3 regions of the Marinomonas algicola genome follow, and region 3 is predicted to be linked to each of the others. Evidence: predicted binding sites of a transcription regulator. Region 3 holds the regulator's gene; each other region holds the start of a gene.

Region 1 (5,823 bases), 2.0 Mb from region 3:
CGCGCATTGGTTTCTTTATTGGCCCACTTTAAAAGAGAATTTAGTGGTGTGTCTTGATCTGGGTGTTGAGGGGATAATTCATCGATGTCTCGAATAACGCCACTTATCACGTATTGTACGCCTAAGTCCTCACCAATTCGTGCTACATCGGTTAACGATCCGTCGACATTGGTTGAGGTTGGTGCATTAATAAGGTCTGGATAAATAATGGTATTGGTTGCGGCTAGTGCGTGTAGGTAGCCTTGTCTATTAATTTCATCGGTTAAGCTTTTAGGGAAGCCTCGTGTAATATTGTGAAGCGCCCCTAAATTAGCTTGCTGTGGTACTTGTAAGGCAAAACCAGTAATGCCAACCGATTTGCGGTAAAGGTTCGTCGCACCATTACGACATTGCATATCATCTGTAACATCGGTGGATATACGAATTCGAAGAATATTATCCGAAATAGTCTCTGATAATATCTCTGTTGATTCGGCATATCCCGAAGCTTGCAAATGCATGGATGAATTGAGTTCACCATTATTTAACGAGTCGTTTGACATTAAGGTCGCGCTGGATTGTAAAACCGCTTGCTTGATGGCCTGTTCAGTCGCTCTATAACGTGCGTCTTCAATGTCATTATTATAAATAATCGCTTGTCCAGACGCTTCAATACTGGCGGCAGTTAAGGTGTAGCTAACGGCTAAGCCCATTAAGCCTATGACGCTGGTGATTAAGTGTTTAATGAATTTATTCATTATTCTACAGAGTAAAAGTTATTGGTTTTGTTCTTTGAGGAGGTGCTGTTGTTTCCAGTACTGCGATAAGAGGGTCTAATTTGGCAAGCTGGGTTGGTTCGTATGCTTTCTGGAGAGCCTGCGCATCGACGAAAGTTTTCCTGTAGTGCCATTTCAACAACGGTTTCAAAACTTCCATCATCTAGCTCTCTTTGAGAAACGACTTTAGCACCAACAAGATAAGCATCGACAAAGGTTCTTAACTCGTCATTTTGAGTCATCATATTACTAAGAGTGGACGTACCATTAATTTTTAAGCCATATACGCGCTCAGATAAATTACGGTAAGCGTCAAGTTTAGAGCCTCGTAACGAGAGCAGTTTCGCTTGTGACTTAGAAAATTTTTTATTGGTTATAGGTGCAGAATAGCCGGTAGCATTAATGATGATAGGCTCCCTTGGAATAACATCCACGATCTCGAAAGGGCTATCGCTGTTATTATCGGCAAGAGAATTACTAACAGTATTACCATTGCAAGGTGCAATACTTGTGCACTTGTTTGCGTTTTGAATTGCATTACATGCCGTTAGAAATAAACTGGCAAAACATAAAAGGTACACAGGTTTTAGAAAGCGCATTGCAATGTCTCCTAATCTTTTGGTAATCGTACCACGTGTAATGATCTGTGGCATTTTATTAAAAAGTTCCAATTAATGAATTCTGTAAATAATTATTTTTCTAGGGGCTTTCTTTATTTGAGCACTTTCAACGGTGTCCTCATCTACGGTAATTTGCATCGGATTGGCCGGTTTTGCAATTTCCTCTTCACTGGACGTTTTATGATATGAATAACTGCATCCAGAAAGAGTGCTTACTAATACGGTTAGTATTAAAGGTATCTTATAACGCATTTTATAAGTTTCCTATGTGATTACCTTAGATAATAAGTTTACGGCGTTTGAACACATATCTTAAAGGATAATTTAAATCTTGGGTATTTAGCGACAAGATTAAGCGTTGAGTAATTAAATGGACGACGAAAAATTCAGTTTAACTGTTTTTATATACAGTATTTATGGTACTTTAGTGCTTGTTTTACCGTTTCTATATATCCAAGAGAATATGTCCCAAAGGAAAATAATTCACATAGATGCTGATTGCTTTTATGCTGCAGTAGAAATGCGAGATAACCCTGAGTTACGTGATATTCCATTAGCAATTGGCGGATCGGCGACGTCAAGAGGGGTGATTGCTACAGCGAATTATATTGCACGTGAGTATGGTGTACGCTCGGCTATGTCTTCGGCTCATGCCGTTCGTCTGTGTCCTCACATCGTTATTATTCCTGGAAATAGGCAAAAGTATCGAGAGGTATCCCAACAAATGCATCGTATTTTTGGCGAATACACTCGTCTTATTGAGCCCTTATCGCTTGACGAAGCCTATCTTGATGTAACGGATGTGACGTTATGTCGAGGAAGTGCCACTTTAATGGCGCAAGAGATACGTCAAAAAATTATGGATACAACGGGCATTACTGTCTCTGCGGGCATTGCCGCGAATAAGTTTTTGGCGAAAGTCGCCAGCGATTGGAATAAACCGAATGGACAGTTTGTCGTCCCACCATCGGAGCAGGATGCGTTTGTAAAAAATATTCCTATTAAGCGCATTTGGGGGATTGGGAAAGTTGGTCAAGAAAAGCTTCATAAGTTAGGTGTCAAAACCTGCGGCGATCTGCAGCAAATAGAGTTAGCCAGTCTAATTCAACTATTCGGTCGCTTTGCTTACCGCCTTTCACAACTGGCTTTTGGTGTGGATGACAGAGACGTCCAAATGAATCGCGTGCGAAAAAGCTTTTCTGTCGAACATACTTATGAAAAGGATTTAGATTCCGTTGATGCCTGTTTAAAGCAAGTTCCAAAATTGATCGAAGCATTAACTCATCGAATGGCGGATAAAAAATTCACTCATCCTCCGAGTAAGTTTTATGTGAAAGTGAAGTTTGATAATTTCCAACAAACAACGGTTGAGAAAGCCTATCAAAAAGGTCAGGAGTACGCATTTTTTATTATGTTAATAAAAGAAGCGATTTCTCGTCAAAATAGACCAGTACGATTACTTGGATTGGGTTATCGGTTAAAATCCAACGATTCAATGCAGTTGCGACTTCCATTCGAGTGAAAGTACGTGCCGCTTTTGCTGTTTTGATTGGCCGTTATGTGTAAGTTACCGACTATCTTAAAAGAGGAACAAATAAATGCAGGAATTAGAGTGTGTTGTCGTCGAAACATCTTCATCAATAGACAGTGCTGTTATCTGGTTACATGGTCTTGGTTCTGATGGGTATGATTTTCAACCTATTGTGAAAAGCTTGTCTCTGCCAGAGGCATTAGGCGTACGCTTTATCTTTCCACATGCTCCGATTCGCCCTGTCACGATAAACGGTGGTATGGAAATGAGAGCTTGGTATGACATTTTAGAAATGACGATTGAGCGAAAGGTGGACAGTAAAAATATTGCTGAATCCTGTGCTCACGTTCAAGCCATCATTGATGCGCAAATCGCTTCAGGTATGGCAAGTGAGCGGATTGTGCTTGCGGGTTTTTCACAAGGAGGTGTCATTGCTTATAAATTGGGTCTAACGACCCAGTCAAAATTAGCTGGAATTATGGCGCTGTCTACTTATTTGGTAGAAGCCGAAGCATTAACACATGCGACTGAAAACGTTAATGGTAGCACTTCAATTTTAATTCACCATGGATCTGAAGACCCAGTGGTTCCTCTACAATTAGGTACAACGGCTCGAGAAACGCTGTTGAATAAATCTTATAATGTGGCCTTTAAATCATACAATATGCCTCACTCTGTCTGTCCTGAGCAGATTGGTGATATTTCTAACTGGCTGCAACGTGTTTTGTTAAAACCTCTTTAAAGGCCTAGAAATGATACTGAGGAAGGCGTTTATTGATACACGTCAGTAAACGCCTCCCTGATCCTCCTCTAGACTGATAAATATTGACTTATATCAAGGTAAGAACTGAAGGAAAGGCTACATTTAACGCATAACAAATGAGGTGATGATTATGTTTTTAGATGATGTTGTTCTTGCTGGTGTACTGACTGTCGGTTTGATGTTGGCTTTTTTAGGTGGGTTTGTTTATATCGCTTATAAAGCGATGAAGAGTAAACCTTAGTCTTGAATTTGCTCGTTTATCTCCATATAGATGTGTCTTTCTGGAATGCGATGGATTTACTGTAATGGGCTGTCTGCATAGTGTTAGAATTTAGGCTAATATATTAATTAGTTTAATTTGCAGGTTCGCTTTATGTCTTTGAGTGTTTTCTTTTTAGCATTAACTACAGGAATTCTCGTGATTGCAGGGTTGGCCCTGCTTATTCTTCGTCTATTAAAAAAGGATCAAGAGCGAAAGCTGGCCTTAGCTGAGGCTGAGCAAAGAGTCCTAGAGGGACGCTCTGAGCGTATTGACAGTATTCGTGTACTATTGAAAGTAGTTGGTACCGAGGAGCTTGGTTGGATTGAAGCCGCCATACGGGTGAAAGTGCTATTGGATCAATTGAGTTTTGATCTATCAACAAATGAAGATATTGGTGTTTTCTACAAGGTGTATGCTGAAACAGAGCATATACCTACTCACGATAGTTGGAATGAACTTCCTTCCTCGGCAAAGAAAAAATTTCGCGTACAAATGGAACAATGTGAAGCTCAGTATTTGGACGCTCTACAGCGAGGAAAACAGGCCTTACTCGATTACCCATTGGTTTAATACCAATGAACTTTCTTATTTCCATAGCGGCCTGCTTTTTGGTTTTGGTGGCCTTATTGTTATTTTATTTGAAATACAAACAACAGGTTCCTTATTACCGCGTGAATAAAACGTATTGTTTACGCCTTCTCGAACATGCCATATCGGGCGATCTTCCCGTTGCCGATTGGCATTTTTTTATTGGTGTAACCATCACTCATTCGGCTGAATTAGATACGTTAAGACAACAATGTGAAGACATAGATGAACAATATGTAACAGGAAGTCGCTTGGTTAATTCTCAAGCTTGTGTATTATTCTCATCAGAAGGGAAAAAGGCGCTGGCATCTTTATTGGATGAATGGCAATTTAAAGTGGATTTTGATATATAACGTTGATGTTATTTAATGGCTGGGAATAAAATATGAATGATATGTTGGATCAAGGGGCCAGTTGGGCTCCGTGGATTATGGAAATGATATTGAACCTTGCAATTGCAATTGCAATTTTTATCGTAGGTAAAATGTTAGCGTCTAAAGTCGCTAAATTTGTCGAAAATAGAATGTTAAAGTCCAATGTGGATAAAGCGGTAGCGGGATTTGCATCAAGCATTTTATATGCTTTGATGTTTGCAGGTATTGCTTTGATGGCATTGGGTCAGCTGGGTGTTGAAACAACCTCCTTTATTGCCATTCTTGGTGCGGCTGGTTTGGCTGTCGGTCTTGCTTTACAAGGCTCATTGTCTAACTTTGCTTCTGGTGTATTGATTATTCTATTCCGTCCATTTAAAGCGGGTGACTTTATTGATGCTGCTGGACAAGCTGGGACAGTGGATCGTATAGAATTGTTTTCTACTTACATGAAAACGCCTGATAACCGCGTTATTATTATTCCTAACTCTGCGATTGCGAATGGTGCGATTGTAAACTTCTCTAAAGAGAAGACGCGTCGTATCGATCTTGTTATTGGTATTAGCTACGATGCAGATATCAAATTAGCCAAAAATATCATGCAAGAAATTGTGGATGCGGATGAACGTATTCTAAAAGACCCGGCTTGTGGTATTGCGGTTTCTGAACTGGCGGATAGTTCGGTAAACTTTAACCTTCGTCCTTGGGTTAATGCGGCAGATTATTGGGCTGTTAGAGCGGATATCTTAGAAAAAATCAAATACACTTTTGATGAGCAAGGCGTTGGTATTCCTTACCCTCAAATGGATGTACATATTCAAAAAGAAGCAGAATGATTGGCTTTTTTTAACTCAATATCAGATTAACTGATACGAGTAGAGATAAGAAATACCTCGATGATAAAATGCATCGGGGTATTTTTTTTGCCTTTGA
Region 2 (5,823 bases), 1.1 Mb from region 3:
TGCTTTTATATTTATTGATCCATTACAATGCAAAAACTGGGCCTATTTGTATTAAATTGGTGCATTTTGTTTTTTTGTGTGATTCTCTAGACGTATCTTCTTATTAATTTTTCGTGAAGTTTTATTGCAGTTCTTCCCATTTGAATTTGGACATCATATTATCAAGGGGTGGTTTATTTTTATTTTGAGAGCACCAAAGGGTCGTTCTGTTTGAGATAACCATGAAAAAGGATGCCTCTTGAATGATAAATTCAGAGGTTGTAAATAGACTGACCCAATAAAGGGCAGCTTAATAAGTAATGAGGTTTGTATGTCTGGTGAATTAGTAACAGGTATTGTTAAATGGTTTAACGATGAAAAAGGATTTGGTTTTATTGAACGTGATGGTGGAGCGGATGTCTTTGTTCATTTTCGCGCGATAAATGGCACGGGTCGTCGTACTCTACAAGAAGGCCAAGCTGTGAGCTTTGAAGTAACTGATGGCCAAAAAGGCCCACAAGCTGAAAACGTAACCATCGTTTAATTTTTGCTTGTTATAAAAAAGCCACGCAGGTCGTGGTTTTTTTATGTCTTTGGGTAATGGTAGTAGGAGGTTGTTGTTAAATTGACCATTTTATATTCTTTTAGGCGCTGTCCTTACGCCATTAGAGCGCGTTATACGCTGGCATTATTAGAAGAAAGGGTAGAGCTTCGAGAGGTTGTATTAAAAAATAAGCCTGCCGCTCTGCTGTCTTTAGGAGGGCGGTCTACAGTCCCTCAGCTTATCGACCATGGCGACCGTTATGAAGAAAGTAAAGATATTATATTTTGGGCTATAGATAAAGCGACGCAATTAGGAGGCCATAGGTCCTCACTGGCCACTCAATTGTGGCCTAACAACCCCGTTCTAAGAGAGCACATTGAGCGGTGGATTGAAGAAAACGATAATGAGTTTAAGGCTTGGTTAGATAAATATAAATACGCAGATCGTTTTCCAGAGAATCCAGAGGTATTTTACAGACGCAAAGGGGAGCATTTTTTGTCTAAATTAGAAACTCAATTGAGTCAATCATCTTTTATATTAGGCAAAGAAATGACGTTGGCGGATGTGGCCATTTTTCCGTTTATTAGACAGTTTGCTGGCGTCAATACAGTTTGGTTTGAGAGCTGTGGTTACCCCCATTTAAAGTTGTGGTTGGCTCGCTTTTTAGAGTCGAGTTTGTTTTTGGTTGTGATGAAGAAGTACCCACAATGGGTGGAAGGCCAAGAAGAAATCTTTTTCCCTTAACAATCTTGTAATCGGGTTTTAGACGAAAAAGATCAGGCCATTCATTTAATACAAATAAATGGCCTTGCTTGTTAATCAATCGCGCCCAGTGTTACCCAATATAAAAAGTCTGGCTCGGCATCTTTTGGCAGGCTTGCCGTAATAAATTTATTGTTCTCATCTAAGCGGCTGGATGAGGGGAAGTTTTCAATCAAAAATTCTATGTTATTTTGAGCTAAATCGTACTGTTCTAAATCCATGTACGCTTGAATAACAATAGCTAAGGCATCTTCAATAGAGTCAGAACTTGGATATTGTTCTAAAACAGTTTGGCCGCGTCGTAAGGCCGACAGGGGGGCTTTACGCTTAAAATAGTATCTTGCAACCTGAACTTCATGTCTAGCGATAATATTCCTTAAATAGATCATTCTTACTTTTGAGTCAGGCGCATATTGGCTATCAGGAAAGCGTTTAAGTAGTAATGAAAATTCATTAAATGACGTTGTTAATTCTGATACGTCTCTTTCGCTAGGGTCTAAGTCTAAATATCGACCCAAAAAGCTCTCTGTGCTCTTGTAAGTACTAAGCGCTCTCATATAGAAAGCGTAATCCAGTGAAGAGTGGTCGGGGTGGTTCTTAATAAACCGTTCTACATTCGCGTGTGCGGCGATATAGTCCCCAGCACTGAGATAAGCGTATATTAGATCAAGTTCAGCACGTACAGTGTATTCACCGAAAGGGTAGCGGTTTGTTAAATCTTTTAAATGTTTTACCGCGGTTGTTGGTAATCCATCCTCTAGCGCCGCCTGCGCTTTTTGGTAATATTCTTGTTCTGGAAGGTCTGCTTCTTGTACTGTTTTGTTTGCGCAAGCGATTGCAAGCAAAGAAAAACTCGTAATTGTTATGAATCGCAGCAACGTCTGATGAAATCCCATGTATAATTAAAACCTTAAATAAGTAAAAGTTACCGAATTGGCTATCTGTGGCTCTAAGTGTGAACACTGTGTTCAATAATAACAGAGCTGAGTTTTTATTATCACTTGATGATGTGTGAATTTTATGTAATTTCCACTCATCAACAATTTAAGTACATTGTATGGCAGAGCGTATTGTAAAAGAAGCCCAAGTTCCCGTGGATTTTAGTGGCCAGAGACTGGATCAAGTCTCTACTGAACTATTTGAAGATTTTTCAAGGTCTCGTATTCAGTCTTGGATAAAAGAAGGTACCATTTTAGTAGATGGTAAAAAAGTAAAAGCAAAAGAGAAAGTGTTTGGGGGAGAGATTATTTCGTTAAGTGTTCTTGTAGAAAATCAAGAAGAGCATTTACCAGAGGACATCCCGTTAAATATTGTTTATGAAGATGATGATATTTTAGTGATTAATAAGCCGGCAGGACTTGTTGTGCATCCAGCGTCTGGGCACAGAGATGGTACCTTGCTTAATGCGGTTTTGCATCATGCTCCTGAAGTGGGCCATGTGCCGCGAGCAGGTATCGTCCATCGACTGGACAAAGAAACGACAGGTTTGATGGTAATCGCTAAAACATTGGCGGCTCAAACAGATCTCGTTTCTCAACTGCAAGATCGTAGTATGGGTCGTGAGTACGAAGCCATTACTATTGGCGTGATGACAGGCGGGGGTGTCGTGGACGAACCTATTGGGCGTCACCCTAATAATCGCCAAAAAATGGCCGTTGAGCCAATACACGGGAAAGAGGCGATTACTCATTACCGTTTGGTGAAGCGTTTCAAAAACCACACCCACATTCGATTAAAGCTTGAGACTGGCCGTACACACCAAATTCGCGTGCATATGGCATTTGCGAAATTCCCTCTCGTGGGTGATCCGCAGTATGCAGGTCGTTTAAAAATGCCAAAAGCCTGTTCTCCTGAGCTCCAAGAGGGTATTCGTTTGTTTAGACGTCAAGCCCTGCATGCTAAAAAATTAGAGTTAACCCATCCAATTAGTGGTGACTTTATGGAGTGGGAAGTGGATCTTCCAGAAGATATGCAGCATCTAATTGAATTGCTAAAACAAGATATGGAAGATTCTGGAAGTGACGATTCTGAGTATTATTAATAAAGATTAGCTTTTAAAAGAAAGCGATTTTACTGTTTTTCTTTGTTATAAGTATCAAGTAAGAAAGCGGCCCTATGGCTGCTTTCTTGTTTATATGCAAGCTTATATTTTGTGATATTGAGGTGTGTTTTGAAAGTTGAGAATTCTCATGAAGCGTTAGATTTGATTCAACCTGATTGGCCGGCACCTAAAAACGTTCGAGCGTTCGTTTCTACCCGTAAAGGTGGTGTGAGTGAGGGTGAATACATGGGCTTAAATTTAGGCGCTCATGTGAATGATAACCCAGATCATGTTGCTTACAATCGCTTGTTGCTTCAAAGGCGAACGACGATGCCAAACACTCTAGTGTGGTTGAATCAGGTGCATGGTACCCGTACGCTTGAACTGCCTTTTGACTCGGCCTGTTCTGAAGGCCTTCATGATCAAGCGGATGCATCAACGACAAAAGAAGCGAATCAGGTGTGCGCGATTCTTACCGCGGATTGTTTACCCGTGTTTTTAACGAATTCAAGCGGTACTCAAGTCTCTGCTTTGCACGCTGGTTGGCGTGGATTATGTGATGGTGTAATCGAGCAGGCGGTAAACCATTTTGATGAAACAGAAAATCTAATGGCATGGTTGGGACCGGCAATTGGGCCGCAATCTTTTGAGATTGGTGAAGAGGTTAAAGAGGCATTTGTTGATCATTCGCCTGAGGCCGCTTTGGCTTTTACGCCTAAAGCCGGGGGAAAGTGGCTTGGCGATTTGTATTTGTTGGCTCGTCAAAGGCTTAGCTTGGCAGGGGTAAATCAAATTTATGGCGGCGACCGTTGTACCTTTATTGAGAAAGAATGCTTCTACTCCTATAGAAGGGACGGTGTGACGGGTCGAATGGCCAGTGTGATTTGGTTTGAATAATAATTTTCTACCAGTAAATCAGGGTGCTTTCTTGATGAGTGTCATTATTTTGACACTCGAGTGTTGAAATTTGTACTTTGGGACGTATTAACTAGGTAAATACAGTAAGAATTTTCCTATACAAAGGAGTTTATTAATGAGAATTGATCGATTAACAAGTAAGTTGCAGCTCGCTCTTTCTGATGCTCAATCTGTTGCCTTAGGGCATGACCATTCCTACATAGAGCCTGTACATTTATTGATTGCCTTGATAGATCAACAAGGAGGCAGTACTCGTCCTATTCTTCAGCAATCTGGCATTCAAGTTGTAAAGTTAAGAGAATCACTGAACGATGTGTTAGGCCAACTTGCCAAAGTGAATGATCATGATGGCAATGTTCAAATGTCGCCTGAGATGGTGCGGTTATTAAATCTTGGTGATAAAGAAGCGCAAAAACGAAAAGATCAGTTTATTTCATCCGAATTGATTTTGATGGCCATGTTTGATGGCAAAGATGATCTTGCAAAAACATTAAAAGCAACTGGCGTTACCAAAAACGATATCGCGGCTGTAATTGATCAGGTGCGTGGTGGCGAAGGGGTAAATGATGCGAATGCAGAAGAAAATCGCCAAGCGCTTGATAAATATACCGTTGATTTAACCGCAAGAGCCGCCTCTGGTAAGCTAGATCCCGTCATTGGTCGTGATGATGAAATACGTCGTACTATCCAAGTTCTCCAACGTCGTCGTAAAAATAACCCCGTACTCATTGGTGAGCCGGGCGTGGGTAAAACGGCCATTGCCGAAGGATTGGCTCAGCGTATTATCAATGGTGAAGTTCCTGAAGGCCTAAAAAATAAACGAGTGCTTTCTTTAGATATGGGAACTCTGATTGCGGGGGCTAAGTATCGTGGTGAATTTGAGGAGCGTTTAAAAGCCGTGCTCAATGAACTCTCTAAGCAAGAGGGGCAAGTTATCCTGTTTATTGATGAAATTCATACTATGGTGGGTGCTGGAAAATCCGAAGGTTCTATGGATGCCGGTAATATGCTTAAACCTGCTCTTGCACGTGGTGAACTGCATTGTGTAGGGGCGACGACATTAAATGAATACCGTCAGTTTATTGAAAAGGATGCGGCTCTGGAGCGTCGTTTTCAAAAGGTTCTGGTGGAAGAACCCTCGGTTGCTGACACGGTTGCTATTCTACGTGGCTTAAAAGAGCGTTATGAGGTGCACCATGGTGTGGACATTACTGACTCGGCTATTATTGCTGCGGCTAAACTGTCTCAACGTTATATTACAGATAGGCAGTTACCTGATAAAGCCATTGACTTAATTGATGAAGCGGGCAGTCGCATACGAATGGAAATGGATTCAAAGCCAGAGGATATGGACCGATTAGAGCGCCGCCTAATTCAGTTAAAGATAGAGCAGGAAGCTTTGAAAAAAGAAAAGGATAAGGCCTCTAAAACCCGTCTAAAAGAGCTGGATTCCGAAGTTGAGTCACTAGAAAAACAATATTCTGATTTAGATGAAATTTGGAATGCTGAAAAAGCCTTAGTCCAAGGTGGGCAAAAGCTAAAAGAGGATCTTGAATCCGTTAGGCATGAGATGGAAGAA
Region 3 (5,823 bases):
AGAGGATCAAAAATAATGCAAGAAGTAGATTTTAGTTTCTTAGCCGCGTTTCTTATAGGACTTGCTGGAGCAGGACATTGCTTTGGCATGTGCGGGGGCATTGCAGGGACCCTCTCCATGGGAACGCAATCAAAATCTCTATTTACAAAACTGAATATCCAGTTCTTGTACAATTTTGGACGCATTATCTCCTATGCTTTTTTTGCCTTTGTATTAACGTCTTTCTTTTCTCTGTCATTTGAACTTTATACTGAGCTCAGCGGCCCCATACGGACTTTTGCAGGCATCATTTTAATTCTGACTGGTTTATACCTAATTGGGTTAAATAAGTGGATTCTAAAAATAGAAGCCATTGGTAAATTTATCTGGAAATTTGTCAGCCCTACTGCAAAATCAATTTTACCCGTAAACACACCCACCAAGGCGCTTGCGGCAGGATTCTTATGGGGGTGGCTGCCTTGTGGCCTGGCCTATTCAAGTCTACTTTGGGTATCTTCTACTGGCGAACCACTAAAAGCACTTTGGCTCATGGTCGGCTTTGGCTTAGGCACAATGCCAGCCATGCTCTTAACGGGTATTTTTGCACTCCAATTTAAATCTATCTGGGTGAAATTTAAACTGGATATTCTTTCTGGCATTTTCTTAGTTATTTTTGGAATATGGACAATACCACTCGGCCATAATCACGCTGGCATGGATCACGCCAAAATGGATCATTCTCAAATGAACCACGATGACATGTCTGAGATGGATCACGCCAAAATGGATCATTCTCAAATGAACCACGATGACACGTCTGAGATGGATCACGCCAAAATGGATCATTCTCAAATGAACCACGATGACATGTCTGAGATGGATCACGCCAAAATGGATCATTCTCAAATGAACCACGATGACATGTCTGAGATGGATCACGCCAAAATGGATCACTCCAAAATGGATCACGCCAAAATGGATCATTCTCAGGCAGATTAGCCCTGACTGACTGTGAGCAACAAGACTTTAAACAGGCTTATGACGATAAAGGATCATAAGCCGTTGGCTACTTGTCGATTATCATTGATATAGGTCAGGTAAAACTTATCTCTCTACCGTTAAAATACTATTAATATTTTTAATAGGAAAATGACATGCTTTGGAACACAGAGTTAATTGAGAAATATAACTTATCTGGACCTCGATATACGTCTTACCCTACAGCACCACAATTCAGCACTGAAATCAGTAAAATAACACTTATAGAGAAAATGCTCACACCATCAGCTAAGCCATTAAGTCTGTATTTTCACATTCCTTTTTGCGCCCATCTTTGCTATTACTGTGCCTGCAATAAGGTTGTGACAAAACAATACGATAAAGGCCGCGAATACATTGAATTATTAGAAGAGGAACTTCGCCTCAGGTCATTAATGGTTCAAAACGACAGGCCTGTTACACAACTGCATTTTGGTGGAGGCACTCCTACCTTCTTATCATGCGACTCTATTAAAACTCTTTTTAACAGTATTCATCAATACTTTAATTTATTAGATGATGACTCTGGTGATTACAGCATAGAAGTAGACCCTAGAGAGATTGACCTAGAAAAACTCACGTGTTTACGTGAATTGGGCTTTAATCGGTTAAGTTTAGGTATTCAAGATTTTGATGAAAGAGTGCAAAAAGCCATTCATCGATCTCAGTCCGTAAACTTGGTATCAGATCTATTGCAACAAGCCAGAAGTCTTGGTTTTCGCTCAATCAATTTCGACCTAATATATGGCCTACCGTTTCAATCCGTTGAGTCATTTGAAAGAACGCTCGATATAGTCATCGAAATGAGTCCAGATCGATTATCTATTTTTAATTACGCCCATTTACCCGAGAGGTTCCCTTCTCAAAGGCGTATTTTAGACACATCTCTGCCTAATACAACGACAAAACTGGCCATGTTAAAACGCATTTCCGAAAGGCTGTCCGAGGCAGGCTATATTCACATCGGAATGGATCACTTTGCAAAAGAAAGCGACTCACTTACTATCGCTCAGCAGAACAAGCAATTGAAACGTAATTTCCAGGGGTACACAACTCATGACGAGACCGATCTCATTGCGTTTGGCACGTCAGCCATAAGCCATTTTAATAATACCTACACTCAAAATTTTGTAGATTTACCTTCCTATCAGAAAACGATTGAAAGCGGCCAACTTCCAATAGTCAAAGGCTACATATCTTCAAAAGACGATTTAATAAGACAATTTGTTATCATGTCATTAATTTGTCATTTTGAACTTCATTTTGCAGAGTTTAACGCCAAATTCGACATGGCCTTTCAAAGCTATTTCACTAAAGAGTTGGCAGAGCTACACACACTTGAAAAAGATGGTATTGTTACACTTGGTCAAAATAAAATTGAAGTCACTAATGCAGGTCGCATACTTATTCGCTGTGTCTGCATGATTTTCGATCAATATTTAAATAACGGCATTCGTTATTCGAAAGTAATTTAATAGAACAACTCGTTCAGGGAGTTTTTTATGTCATCGTTACAATCTACTCGTTTTAATAGCAAATTGACCTCTCAATGCCAAAACTGCAGTCTTAGCGCTTTATGCTTACCGATTTCATTAGCCGATGAAGACGTAAACCGTCTAGATCAGATTATTGAAAGAAAAAAGCCACTTAAAAAAGGCGATGTATTGTTTCAACAAGGTGAAGCGTTTAGTTCTGTTTATGCGGTCAGAACCGGTACACTGAAAACATTTAATATCACTAATAGTGGTGAAGAGCAAATAACAGGTTTTTATTGCCCTAGCGAGCTTGTAGGCCTTAGCGGCATAGACAGTAATACTTACCCAGTATCCGCAAAAGCACTTGAGACAACCAGTGTGTGTGAAATCCCTTTCTCCCACTTAGAGTCGCTTTCCAGTCAGATTCCCTCTTTAAAACATCAGATTTTTAAAGTAATGAGCCGTAAAATTTGTGACGATCAGCAAATGATGGTGTTACTTGGGAAAAAGAATGCGGATGAGAAAGTAGCCTCTTTACTCATGAATTTAAGTGATCGTTTTAAGCGACGGGGCTATTCGGCTACCTCATTTAGATTAGCCATGTCTCGCGGAGAAATTGGAAATTATTTGGGCTTGGCTGTGGAAACGGTGAGTCGTGTTATGACTCGTTTTCAAAAAAACGGCATGATTCATGTAGATGGTAAGGAAATTGCCATTATCAATTTACCCGAAATGCAAAAACTCGTCGGCATCGCCGAAGACTGTGCTAAAATCGAGGTCATTTAACACAAACTAAGGCGATAAATTGTATGCTTTATGATGATTTTTACATTAAATCACTAATCAAAACCATTGAAGACTGGCCAAAAGAAGGCATTAGTTTTAGAGATATCACTCCTATTTTTAGCGACCCTAAAGGCATGAGGATGGTCGTAGATGCTTATGTGCACAGATACATAGCATCCGATATCACTCACATTGCTTGTATTGATGCTCGCGGCTTTCTCATTGCCGCCGTGCTTGCTTATGAATTACAGAAGCCACTGATTTTAATTCGTAAGAAAGGCAAATTACCAGGGAAAACCATTTCTCAAAGCTATGCCCTGGAATACGGTGAGGCCGAACTTGAGATTCAAGAAGGCGCGGTTGAAGAAGGCAACAACATTTTACTTTTTGATGACTTGATTGCTACAGGTGGAACTCTGTTTGCTGCTATATCGCTTTTAACGTCACAAGGCGCAAATATACATGAGGTGGCCGCGATTATTGATTTGCCTGATCTACAAGGTAGCCAAAAAATCCGTGACGCCGATATCCCTGTTTTTAGTTTATGCGCTTTTGACGGCGAGTAAACCTTTTCTCGATTGCACTAAAAAAGGTGTCTTAAAGACACCTTTTTTACAACACTTCATTTTAACGAATGCTTGGATTTAAAAATCCAAAGACACGCCTAAACCAAAGCTATCATTCATTTTATGATTTGAAGAAAAGCCGCTGTAATCCACACTCGTTAATCCATAGCGAATGAACACTTTGGCATTTCTTAAAGTACGGTACTCACCACGCACTTCAGCTTGGTAAAGCTTGTCAATATTATCAAAAGATAAGATCTGCGGTGCGTAATAAAAGGAACCATATAAACTAAAGCGATTCGCTTTTGGTAAGGTGTAACGATAAAATCCACCAAGACCAACAGCAATACCTGAGTCATTACCACTCAAGTCTGCATCCACAGCCAGAAGACGCGCACCAAGTCCAATTTGGACAGGGTAGTCTTTGCTGATATCCTTATCTTCTATATGAGCACCAATGTAACCATAAGAACCATCTTTCGTATCATGCATCCCGCCAAGATCTAAAAAATAACTGTCTTTACTGATACTTAAATCTGCTTTGATGGATTGATCAGAGAGACTGCCTTCAAATGTAGCGGCAGATACGCCAACGGAAAGACATAGACCTGTAACGATTGAAAATGACCATTTTTTAAACATCATAAATAAGTCCTATAAAGAAATTATGTTAAGACGATCAAAATCGTCTTCTTTTGTTTCCAAATCTTTAAAATTAAACAAAGAAGTGTCCGCTAAATGAGATGGAACAACATTTTGCATACTTGTGAAAAGAGTATCTGTTCTACCAGGATATTCAAGATCCCATTTTTGCAACATATCTTTGATAACTTGTCTCTGTAAGTTTTCTTGTGACCCACACAAATTACAAGGAATAATTGGATACTCCTTAATTGTAGAGAATTTTTCGATATCTTTCTCTTTGCAATAGGCTAAAGGACGGATCACCATATGCTTACCATCGTCACTCAACAATTTTGGAGGCATTCCCTTGAGCTTACCCCCAAAGAACATATTCAAAAATAACGTTTCTAAAATATCATCTCTGTGATGTCCCAACGCAATTTTTGTAGCACCAATTTGATCTGCAAAACCATACAATGAGCCGCGCCTCAATCGAGAGCACAAACCACACGTTGTTTTGCCTTCAGGAACTAACTCTTTAACAATACTGTATGTGTCGCGCTCCAATATATGGAAATCAACACCTTCTGATTGCAAATAATTAGGCAACACATCTTCAGGGAAACCGGGTTGCTTTTGATCAAGGTTAACAGCAACTAGGCTGAAGTTGATTGGCGCACTTGCTTGAAGATTACGCAATATTTCAAGCATTGTGTAAGAATCTTTGCCGCCAGATAAACAAACCATGATCTTATCGCCTTCTTCAATCATATTGAAGTCAGCAATTGCTTGACCTGTTAGTCTTCTCAGTTTTTTCTGGAGCTTATTAAATTCGATTTTTTCTTTAGGTTTCGTTGAAAATTCCATCACAAACACGCAATAATTTAGACGATAGGCATTCTACAGCATGCCCTATTCACTCGCATTAAAAAATGCAGATTGATGCGAAAAAGACATGTAAATATGCGCTTTATGCTGATGCTTTAGAATCCGAAATGGAATCCAAAATAACCACAGCCGCCATAACACCCAAAAGGGCAGGAACCATCATGGGTGCCACCTCAATAACAACAGCTGTTACTGCGCCTAGACCAAATCCCATAAACAATTTCAGTAAGTTCTTCATTCCAGTTCCCTAACAATAGATTAAAAAAGCGGACGAATAATAGCTTCAAACGTGATGTAGATCAAAATATTAAAGCAGAAATACTTAATATTAACGGCTTTTTAGCGGTTCTCTACATTTTCTACAAAGATAGACCGTGCCTTTTGTTATTTTATTGTGCCGTCTTATCGTAAGCTGATGTTGTTGGCAACGACAATAATAGTCAAAAAGCTTAGCTGGTTTAGGCGTA

The links. Region 3 encodes FNR, which switches genes on or off when oxygen is low (the NO sensors DNR and NnrR bind a similar motif). Its sites were predicted from a motif close to TTGATNTANATCAA; they were not measured.
Region 1: a site for FNR is predicted at 3,732-3,745, ahead of ccoM (cytochrome c oxidase subunit CcoM). Genes of this name have one in related genera too.
Region 2: a site for FNR is predicted at 4,255-4,268, ahead of clpB (ATP-dependent chaperone ClpB). Genes of this name have one in related genera too.

The regions. Positions count from the first base shown of each region.
Region 1 is NZ_CP061941.1:3,924,373-3,930,195, reverse strand. It holds gene IEZ33_RS17920 (flagella assembly protein FlgT) at 1-737, opposite strand, end outside; gene IEZ33_RS17915 (LPP20 family lipoprotein) at 737-1,354, opposite strand; gene IEZ33_RS17910 (hypothetical protein) at 1,427-1,627, opposite strand; gene dinB (DNA polymerase IV) at 1,839-2,897, shown strand; gene IEZ33_RS17900 (alpha/beta hydrolase) at 2,974-3,648, shown strand; gene ccoM (cytochrome c oxidase subunit CcoM) at 3,800-3,910, shown strand; gene IEZ33_RS17895 (DUF2489 domain-containing protein) at 4,043-4,501, shown strand; gene IEZ33_RS17890 (hypothetical protein) at 4,507-4,872, shown strand; gene IEZ33_RS17885 (mechanosensitive ion channel family protein) at 4,905-5,726, shown strand.
Region 2 is NZ_CP061941.1:3,041,152-3,046,974, reverse strand. It holds gene IEZ33_RS13930 (cold-shock protein) at 311-523, shown strand; gene IEZ33_RS13925 (glutathione S-transferase) at 605-1,267, shown strand; gene IEZ33_RS13920 (outer membrane protein assembly factor BamD) at 1,339-2,181, opposite strand; gene rluD (23S rRNA pseudouridine(1911/1915/1917) synthase RluD) at 2,343-3,326, shown strand; gene pgeF (peptidoglycan editing factor PgeF) at 3,456-4,223, shown strand; gene clpB (ATP-dependent chaperone ClpB) at 4,360-5,823, shown strand, end outside.
Region 3 is NZ_CP061941.1:1,899,384-1,905,206, reverse strand. It holds gene ccoS (cbb3-type cytochrome oxidase assembly protein CcoS) at 1-16, shown strand, start outside; gene IEZ33_RS08670 (sulfite exporter TauE/SafE family protein) at 16-978, shown strand; gene hemN (oxygen-independent coproporphyrinogen III oxidase) at 1,134-2,492, shown strand; gene fnr (fumarate/nitrate reduction transcriptional regulator Fnr) at 2,520-3,278, shown strand; gene IEZ33_RS08655 (adenine phosphoribosyltransferase) at 3,302-3,844, shown strand; gene IEZ33_RS08650 (YfaZ family outer membrane protein) at 3,923-4,489, opposite strand; gene ttcA (tRNA 2-thiocytidine(32) synthetase TtcA) at 4,499-5,335, opposite strand; gene IEZ33_RS08640 (hypothetical protein) at 5,439-5,594, opposite strand; gene IEZ33_RS08635 (SprT family zinc-dependent metalloprotease) at 5,685-5,823, opposite strand, start outside.